DNA from 3 places in the Litoribrevibacter albus genome. Region 3 is predicted to be linked to each of the others. Evidence: predicted binding sites of a transcription regulator. Region 3 holds the regulator's gene; each other region holds the start of a gene.
The links. The regulator sigma-54, encoded in region 3, starts transcription at its own class of promoters, with help from an activator protein. The targets are predictions, from matches to a motif close to TGGCACNNNNNTTGCTNT.
Positions count from the first base shown of each region.

Region 1 (3,286 bases), on a different contig from region 3:
CTTTACCCGTTCCAGATTCACCGTTAATTAGTACAGTGATATTGGATTGAGATAAACGACCAATCGCGCGAAACACTTCCTGCATTGCAGGTGCTTCACCAATGATTTCAGTGCTGGCCTCTTCTACTGATTTCAGTTCTTCTTCTTTTTGCTCTTGGGCGTGAGTGAGTGCACGCTTAACCAAGGTGACGGCATCGTCAATATCAAACGGTTTAGGAAGATATTCAAACGCACCACGTTGGTAAGATTTCACCGCACTGTCTAAATCAGAGTGGGCTGTCATGATGATGACAGGAATTTCAGGGTGCTCTGATTGGATCTGGTCTAATAGATCTAAGCCATCGATGCCCGGCATACGGATATCACTGATGATCACTTCAGGTTGGCTGTACTGGAGTTTCTTTAAGATCTCATCCCCGGATTCAAAACTGCTGGTGGGCACATTGGCTTGAGACAGGGCCTTCTCCAATACCCAACGAATTGAACGGTCGTCGTCGACGATCCAGACATTATTCGTTTTGTTCATGATGATAACTCCAAAGGTAGATAAATAGTGAATGCTGTTTTACCAGGCTCACTCTTACATTCGATCAGTCCTTCGTGTTGAGTAATGATGGACTGAGAAATGGAGAGCCCTAAACCAGTGCCTTCTGCTCGGCCACTGATCATGGGGTAGAAAATGTTTTCGAGAATGTCTTCGGGAATGCCCGGACCGTTATCAATAATATCCAACTGACACACCAAACGATGACGCTGTGCACCAATGGTGAACTGGCGCAGTGCTCGTGTTTTAAAACAGATAGATGGAGAGTCGATGTGGTTTTCTTGTAATGCCTGCATGGCATTTCGGCTGATGTTCAGAATGGCTTGTATAAGCTGGGACGGGTCTGCTAAAAACTCCGGAATACTGGGGTCGTAGTCCCGAATGAGTTTAACCGAGCCTTTTGTTTCCACTTCTATCAAAGTACAGACTCGTTCTATGATCTCGTGGATATTGGTCTCGATTCGCTCTGGCAACTTTCTGGGGCCGAGCATTTTGTCGACCAGATTTCTTAACCGGTCGGTTTCTTCAATGATGACATTAGTGAACTCGGCCAATTGTGGGTCGTTTAATTCACGTTCCAGCAATTGGGCTGCACCACGAATTCCCCCGAGCGGGTTCTTCACCTCGTGTGCAAGGCCACGAACAAGCACTTGAGTGGTAGCTTGTTTCGCCATAATTTCTTCTTCGCGCGAGATTCGAATCAAGCGATCTCTCGGTTGAAGCTCCATAATCAGGAACGTCTGGCTGTGAAGCTCAGTGATCGGAGTAACGATGTAATCGAGTGTGATTGGTTCCCGAGTTGGGAGGTGTAGAGTGGTTTCACGCTTGGTGAATGGGTGTCCGCGTTTAACGGCGAGTTCCAGCAGTTCTAAGTTATCTTCATCTTCGAGGAAGAGACTACTGATGTGCACGTTATCCATGCGATTTGCACTCACCTGCAACAACATCTCTGCTGCTGGGTTCATATAGCTGATCGTCAGATCGGCCGTCAGTTCCAGAACAGAGGTATTCAGGTTGTCGAGTATTCGTTTATATGACGATTGATTTTCCATAATAGTGCACAGTAATTACCAATACTAAGCAAAAGCAAGAAGCAAGCCAGCTTCTGTGATTGCTTTTAGGCCCTATAAATAACAAGTCTGGTGCGCTTTTACTGGTATGGGAGCCAATAACTTGTTCGTGTATATGTTTATTTTAGGGCGATAATAATCATTGTGCACTAAAATGGTGCTATTAAGTTTTGTTATGATCGGATTGTCTATTTGGGGGTTTTACGTTTAACGGTTGGGCGATGAATAAATACGGTAATTGAAGGGCTGGTGATTACGTTCTCACCCTGCTTGTCCAGAATTTGAACTGCGATGGAGTGTTCGCCACGATTGATGTTTTGAACATTGAACTGCGTTAGGTTGGTAGGGGCGCCCAGAGCTTTACCATCAATGAGTAGTTGGTATTTGTCGCCTTTTTTAAGGGCCGGATTTGAGCTTACTGCTACGGTGAAACTGCCTGCGCTGCCTTGTATGTTGGCTTCATGTTCAGGGGAGTCAATGGTAACGCTGCTGTATCGCGAGGTGGCGTTGACCTGAGCTTTTTCACTCTCGATCGTGGTTTCTTGGGGTTGGTTGTAGCTTGGTGCTTTGTAAGGGTGAAGGGGCTCAATATTAAGAACTTCGGCTTCAGGATGGGGCTGGTCTGAATAAACCACAGTCCCGTCTTCGGTAACCCATTTGTAGACTTTGGCGTGCACTGTATTGGTGCACGTTAATGCCAGTGCCAATACTGATGTAAAAATAACGGAATTTTTCATGGCAAATCAACTGTCTACTCAAAAATGGGAAAGGCTATCATCTTATAAAAACTGATTTTAGCATAGCAAATAAAAAGCCTCCCAGTGGGAGGCTTTTTTAGCTCAATCTATCGTAAGGACAGATTAAACAGAGTAGTACATGTCAAACTCAATTGGGTGAGTAGTCATGTTCAAACGCTCAACGTCTTGTTTCTTAAGCTCAATGTACGCATCGATCATGTCATCGGAGAATACACCGCCTTCTTTCAAGAAGTCGCGATCTTCGCTAAGAGCTGTAAGTGCTTGCTCGAAGCTTTCAGCAACAGTAGGAATAGCTGCTGCTTCTTCTGCTGGAAGATCGTACAAGTCTTTATCCGCTGGGTCACCAGGGTGGATCTTGTTCTTAACACCGTCAAGGCCAGCCATAAGCATAGCTGCGAATGCCAAGTATGGGTTAGCGGTTGGATCAGGGAAGCGAGCTTCAATACGCTTACCTTTTGGAGATGCAACATATGGAATACGGATAGAAGCAGAACGGTTACGCGCTGAGTAAGCTAGCATAACTGGAGCTTCGAAACCTGGAACAAGACGCTTGTAAGAGTTAGTAGAAGCGTTAGTGAAAGCGTTAAGTGCGCGAGCGTGCTTGATAATACCACCGATGTAGTAAAGAGCAGTTTCGCTTAGGCCTGCATACGCGTCACCAGCGAATTGGTTTTCGCCGTCTTTCCAGAAAGATTGGTGAACGTGCATACCAGAACCGTTATCACCTACTAGTGGCTTAGGCATGAAGGTAGCAGTTTTGCCATACATGTGAGCAACGTTGTGTACGCAGTACTTAAGAATCTGAACTTCGTCAGCTTTCTTAACTAGTGTGTTGAAACGAACACCGATTTCGTTCTGACCAGCAGTCGCAACTTCATGGTGGTGTACTTCAACGTCTTGGCCCATTGCTTCAA
Region 1 covers NZ_BSNM01000027.1:80,959-84,244, reverse strand. The annotation lists gene ntrC (nitrogen regulation protein NR(I)) at 1-526, opposite strand, end outside; gene glnL (nitrogen regulation protein NR(II)) at 523-1,596, opposite strand; gene QQL66_RS20100 (DUF4124 domain-containing protein) at 1,803-2,351, opposite strand; gene glnA (glutamate--ammonia ligase) at 2,475-3,286, opposite strand, start outside.
Region 1: the regulator sigma-54 is predicted to act here: its motif matches at 1,628-1,645, upstream of glnL (nitrogen regulation protein NR(II)).

Region 2 (3,286 bases), on a different contig from region 3:
CTTACTGGGGGGTGATAGATCTTTCTAATTACTTTTTGTTGTTGGTGGTATTTTATGTTCTATCTATATGTTGTAACGAGTTTTCGATGGAGGCCATCTACACTGCTTTATATTGGTTGGTTTTAGTATTTTCTTTGTTTCTTTTTGTCCAGTTTTTCTTAAATCTACTATTTAATCTGATAGATGGTAACAAACCAAATATTCATCATCTGATATCTGGATTTATTAATGCTCGTTTTTTAAATCAGATACAAGTTATCTTGATGCCTTTTTTATTCTTGCCTATAGCTCTTAAAAATCTCAAAGGATATAGTCGAATTAGTATATTTTTTATTGCCTTTCATTGGATGGTGTTGTTTCAGACTGAGGCTAGAGGTGCTTTACTTTGTTTGGTTTTGTCGTTTTGTATTGTGTTGTTTCAGGTTGAGAAAAAACTCAGAAGTAACATGTTCTGTTTGATCTTAAAGACATTATTAATTGGTATAGGACTTTGGTTGTTTTTTATTGTGGCTTTGCCTTGGTTTTTTACCGGAGAGTCCATTGGAACTTTTCGAACTTCAAGTTCTGGTCGCATTGAAATGTGGACTTTTGTTTTAAATGAATTTTATGACGCTTTATTACTTGGTTATGGACCAATGAGCTATGCGTATGCAGAAGGGAAGCCTGTTGGAAATGCCCATCCTCATAACTTTCTTATGCAGTTATTGTATGAGCATGGTGTTTTGATTTTTGGAGTGTTTATTTGTTGGGGCGGTTTTTTGTTATGGTCTGAGTTAGTAAGAATAAAGGAGAAAATATTAAGTCATTCTCAAATATTAAATTTTGTTGCTATTTGGGCTGCGATAGGATACTCATTTCTAAGTGGGGTCTTTGTTATGCCATTTTCTCAATTGGCTTTTGTCTTGGTTTTGGCTGTTAGAATTAGATCGGAAAAAACTATCCAGCTGAAATTGCTATGGCGGCTATTATTGATTGGCTTGGTAATATTTTGTTGTTTTATTATTACTTCTTCTTATCTGCCTATGGAGGAGTGGCAAAAAATTTATCCAAGAATATGGGTGAATTCCTTTCAAGCTTTTCACCGTTAGCTGGATGTGCCTGCTCCGTCTCGACATTGTTCAGTGGATGCTCCATTCGTATCAATTGAAATAGCTTGATAAGATACCCCCCCACTTAGAGTAAGAATTGCGCTTACTTTACAAGGTCCATCGGTCCATTCAAGTGTTGCAGGGGCATCTTTTGCTATGGTTCCTCCATTGGCTGTTTCTACTAGGTCTACAGTATTTGTGATCAAAGTATTTAGATCGTCACAGCCTATACCTGTTTGAATGCATGTCTGAGCTGTCCCTGAGATACTATTAATTCCTTTCATTGCTGCACCTGCATGAGAATTTGCAACATATTGCTTGTATGCTGGAATTGCAACTGAAGCCAAGATCCCAATGATAGCTACCACGATCATTAACTCTATCAATGTGAAACCATTATTTGATTTGCTGTTCATGGAAAGACCTCCTAACTTCGTTTGTGAAAAAAAGAAGCCCACATATAGTGGGCTTTCAATTGTTCTTGTAAAATCAGTAGAGCTATTAACTACCGATTGCTACGTTACCTGCACCTTCTGCACACTGTGCGTCCGACGCAGCTGCTGTATCTTGAGATAACGCGGAGAAGCTAACAACACCTAAGTTGGTTAGGTTGGCAAATACTTTACAAACGCCTGTGTCCCAAGAAACTTTAAACGCGGTATCTTTGGCGACGGTACCTGACTCGAGAGTGGTTTCAGTGGTGTTTGTAATTTCAGTGCCAAGTTCTGTACAGCCAAAACCTGTTTGAATACAAGTCTGGGCTTTTTGTACGAAGCCATTTACGCCTTTCATACCTGCACCACCTTCTGCGGTAGATACATAGTCTTTATAAGCAGGGATTGCTACTGCTGCTAGGATACCGATGATCGCAACTACGATCATTAATTCAATTAGAGTGAAACCAGCTTGTGCTTGATTCTTAGTCATTTTTTTTTCCTCATAGGAAATGATTGAGAGTTTTGTCCGTTTTGGATATCTGGACTAAAGCTCTGATTGTGCCAAAACTTTAAAATTGTTAAAAATCATGTTGTTATGGCTTTTTTGAGTGTTGGTTCTTTTGTGGAGGTTTATTTTAAGGTGACGCAAAGTGTCACCTTGTGACAAGAAGGGTTAGGGTGGATTACAACTCCACAAACCGCATCGATAGATCCAGCGCCTTAACATCTTTCGTTAGCGCACCTATCGAGATGTAATCGACGCCGGTTTCAGCTTTGGCTCTTAACGTTTCTTTAGTTATACCACCGGATGCTTCCAGTTTTGCCTTACTATTGTGTTGCGTTTTGTTGATTTCAACCGCTTTGACGAGATCTGCGTTGCTAAAATTATCAAGCATGATGATGTCTGCACCGGCTTCAAGTGCTTGATCAAACTCTTCGAAGGTTTCCACTTCTACTTCCACTGGTTTTCCAGGTGCGATTTGATGGGCTTTTTCCACGGCTTGTTTGATTCCACCGGCTGCGGCGATGTGATTTTCTTTGATCAGGAACGCATCGTAGAGACCAATTCTGTGGTTATCACATCCGCCGATTTTAACGGCGTATTTTTGAGCTAAACGGAAGCCAGGCAGGGTTTTACGGGTATCAAGTAAAGTTACCGATGTACCTTCCACAAGTTGTGCGTATTCATAAGCTTTTGTTGCAGTGGCAGATAGCGTCTGTAAGAAGTTAAGAGCACAGCGTTCACCGGTAAGAAGTGATCGAGCAGAGCCTTTCAGTTCAAATAATAAAGAGTCGCCAAGAATGTGGTCGCCGTCTTGTTTGTGCCAGATGACTTCCACTTTTGGATCAAACTGTTTGAATACTTCGTTGACCCAGGCTTGGCCGCATAAAATGCCATCTTCACGGGTAATGACTTTTGCATACCCTTGACGATCTTCCGGGATGAGTTGAGCGGTAATGTCTCCTTCTCCGATGTCTTCCGCTAACGCCAGTTTTACAGAAAGCTCGATGTTGTTGATCAATTCAGGAGATAGTGAAGTCATATTGGTCTCAATTTGTCTAAAATTTAACAAGGAAGTCAGATGTAGCCGGCTTTGGGTCACCTTTGACAAGCTATTGTAATAGCTTTGCGTATTCTGAGTAACCGTCAATTTTTTATCGTAAAGATACGTAAAAACGTGACATAAATCTGAATTTTTAAGGTATTGTACGACTAAACTCCATTTGTATATAAATGCAGTACCTTAGTATCAGTCATTC
Region 2 covers NZ_BSNM01000026.1:164,041-167,326, forward strand. The annotation lists gene QQL66_RS19470 (O-antigen ligase family protein) at 1-1,088, shown strand, start outside; gene QQL66_RS19475 (prepilin-type N-terminal cleavage/methylation domain-containing protein) at 1,085-1,504, opposite strand; gene QQL66_RS19480 (pilin) at 1,590-2,015, opposite strand; gene nadC (carboxylating nicotinate-nucleotide diphosphorylase) at 2,209-3,069, opposite strand.
Region 2: the regulator sigma-54 is predicted to act here: its motif matches at 2,072-2,089, upstream of QQL66_RS19480 (pilin).

Region 3 (3,286 bases):
TTTCCGTCAACGACATTCAAGGAATCATCAACCATCTCAAGGGACTTGGTATTGGCGTACTCATCACCGACCACAACGTACGAGAAACCTTAGGGATTTGTGATAAGGCTTATATCGTTGGGGAAGGACACATCATTGCAGAAGGGCAAAGCGAAGACGTCCTGAACAACCAGAAAGTGAAAGACATTTACTTAGGCGAGAATTTTAATATTTAATTAACGGCCTAATTTAGCCAGACAACCAGATACACAAATCAACACTTTCGGGATTATTTTGGTTTATACTTGGTTGCTAGTGGCAAAAAAATTGCTTGTGCGGTTTTCGGTAGATCATCAATAAGTACCAACCGCGCACGCTGAGTGAAAGCATAAGGATACGTTGTAATTTATGAAGACATCGCTTCAGCTCAAAATGGGGCAATCCCTAACTATGACGCCCCAGTTGCAACAGGCAATCAGACTGTTACAACTTTCTACTTTAGACTTACAACAGGAAATTCAACACGCATTGGAAAACAACCCAATGCTGGAAGTGGAAGAAGAGTTTGAACAAGCCTCTGCACCTTCCATTGAAGACCAGATGGCCGAAAAGCCATTGGATAATGATCCGTCGGACAATTCCTCCAATTCAGAATCACATGACTTTTCCAGTGATCTTGACGGTTCCAGTCATGAAGAGTACAGCCAGGACGAATTTAAAACGTCAGCTCACGAAGCCTCGGAAACCGACAGTGAATGGAATAATGACATTCCAGAAGACCTCACCATCGACACCGGCTGGGATGATATTTATCAACACACGCCAACGCAGGCATCGGCGCCGTCAGACGATGACGACTTTGATTTTGAATCCCGGAATTCTGTAACAGAAACGCTACAGGATCACCTTAATTGGCAGTTAAACCTAACGCCAATGACCGACGCCGATAAAATCATCGCTGAAAATATCATCGACGGCATCGACGACGATGGTTATCTTCACACCCCGATTGAAGACATCTGTGAAAGCGCCAACAAAGAATTAAACTTTGCTGAAGACGATGAAAACCGTATTGATACTGAAGAAGTTGAAGCCGTTCTTCACCTAATTCAACGCTTTGACCCGGTAGGCACAGGCGCACGAAGCCTACAAGAATGCTTACAAGTGCAACTTAATCAAATGCCTGCTGACACTCCTTACTTGTCAGAAGCAAAAATTGTTGTCCTTCGCTATCTGGAATTGTTAGGCAATAAAGATTTTGCCGGAATCATGCGAAAAGGCCGCATCAAAGAAGATGTGCTTAAAGAAATTATCAGTTTGATTCAAACTCTTCACCCTCGTCCTGGTGAACAAATCAATCAACAGACGCCGGATTACGTTGTCCCGGATGTGATTGTTCAAAAAGTAAATGGACGTTGGCGAGTTGATCTCAACCCAGAAATCACGCCTAAAATTCGCATCAACCCAAGTTATGCGTCTCTTATTCGACGAGCTGATTCCAGTGCAGACAACACCTTCCTTAAAGATCACATGCAAGAAGCAAAGTGGTTTTTAAAAAGCCTCCAAAGCCGTAACGAAACTCTTCTTAAGGTTGCAACCAAAATCATGGAGCACCAACGAGGGTTCCTGGACTATGGTGATGAAGCAATGAAGCCTTTGGTTCTGCATGATATTGCCGAAGCTGTCGAAATGCATGAATCCACCATTTCCCGTGTGACTACGCAAAAATACATACATACGCCTCGAGGTATTTTTGAGCTTAAATACTTCTTCTCAAGTCATGTAAGTACGTCATCGGGCGGTGAATGTTCCTCGACCGCTATCCGTGCAATTATTAAGAAACTTGTTGCTGCCGAAAACCCTAAAAAACCGCTCAGCGATAACAAAATCGCCACATTGCTGGGTGAGCAAGGGATTAAAGTTGCAAGAAGAACCATTGCCAAGTATCGGGAGGCAATGAACATCCCACCATCGAATGAACGTAAACGATTGGTTTAAAAATAGTTTTGTTCGAGAGAAGCGAATTGATACAGGTCATTGTATTCGATCCATGCTAGGACTATATTAAAGATGAAGGAGGCGCAGACCTCCTCCAGCAATTACAAACGTAGCTGGAATCTTTTGGACCACAGCATACAAATTTAAGGAGTCCTATATGCAAGTGAACATCAGTGGCCACCACCTAGATATTACTACCAACATTCGCGATTATGTCACTTCCAAATTAGACCGACTTGAGCGACACTATGACCAGATAACAAATGTTCAAGTTACACTGAGTATTGAAAAACAAAGACAATTGGCAGAAGCCAAGTTACATGTAACCGGTGGTGAAGTGTTTGCTAACGCTGAGCACGACGATCTTTATGCAGCGATTGACGCACTAACAGATAAACTAGATCGTCAGTTGATTAAACACAAAGAGAAATCTCAGTCTCGCTAACCTAAGTAAACATCGAAACGTTTAAACATGTAGCTTCGTTAAAAGAATTATTGACGAGCAACATTAATGGATTTATCAAGCATACTATCCAAAGAGCGCACCTTACGGTGCGCTTCCTGTCAGAGCAAGAAACGCACAATCGAAGAACTATCCAGTATTCTTTCAGAGCACATCCCCGGTCCTTCAGCGCATGAGATCTTTGATGCCTTAATTGAAAGAGAACGACTGGGCAGTACCGGACTCGGAGACGGCATTGGAATCCCCCATTGCAGACTTCCTTCCTGTGAAAAGCCAACCGGTGTACTTCTCGTTCTTGAAAGCCCTATCGATTTCGACTCTTTAGACAAACAAAAAGTAGATATCATTTTTGCTCTTGTTGTCCCACAAGAGGCAAACGATGATCACCTGGATATTCTGGCGACCATTGCAGGGAAATTCAGTCACCCGGAGTTTCGGGACAAACTGAGAGCCACAAGTTCAAACGAAGAACTGTTTCAAGTAATCACCAGTTGATATCTGACTATACTAATAAATGCCTCATACATCGGAGCACTAAGGAGAACCCATGAAATTAGTATTTGTAAGTGGTCGTTCCGGCTCCGGTAAGAGTTCCGCGCTTCATGCGCTTGAGGACTGCGGTTTTTATTGTGTCGATAACTTACCTGAACCTCTTCTTCTTCACTTACTTGATACGATTTCCGTTTCTCCAGACTTTGAAAAAACAGCGATCAGCGTCGACATACGAAACTTCGATGGCTCTCCTGACCAACTGACAAATACGCTCAAAACGCTAAAGCAAAAGAACATCCAGTATCAGATCATCTTTTTAGACAGCGACGAAGACACCATCGTCAAGCGCTACAA
Region 3 covers NZ_BSNM01000011.1:435,264-438,549, forward strand. The annotation lists gene lptB (LPS export ABC transporter ATP-binding protein) at 1-215, shown strand, start outside; gene QQL66_RS09030 (RNA polymerase factor sigma-54) at 388-1,977, shown strand; gene hpf (ribosome hibernation-promoting factor, HPF/YfiA family) at 2,135-2,422, shown strand; gene ptsN (PTS IIA-like nitrogen regulatory protein PtsN) at 2,489-2,935, shown strand; gene rapZ (RNase adapter RapZ) at 2,988-3,286, shown strand, end outside.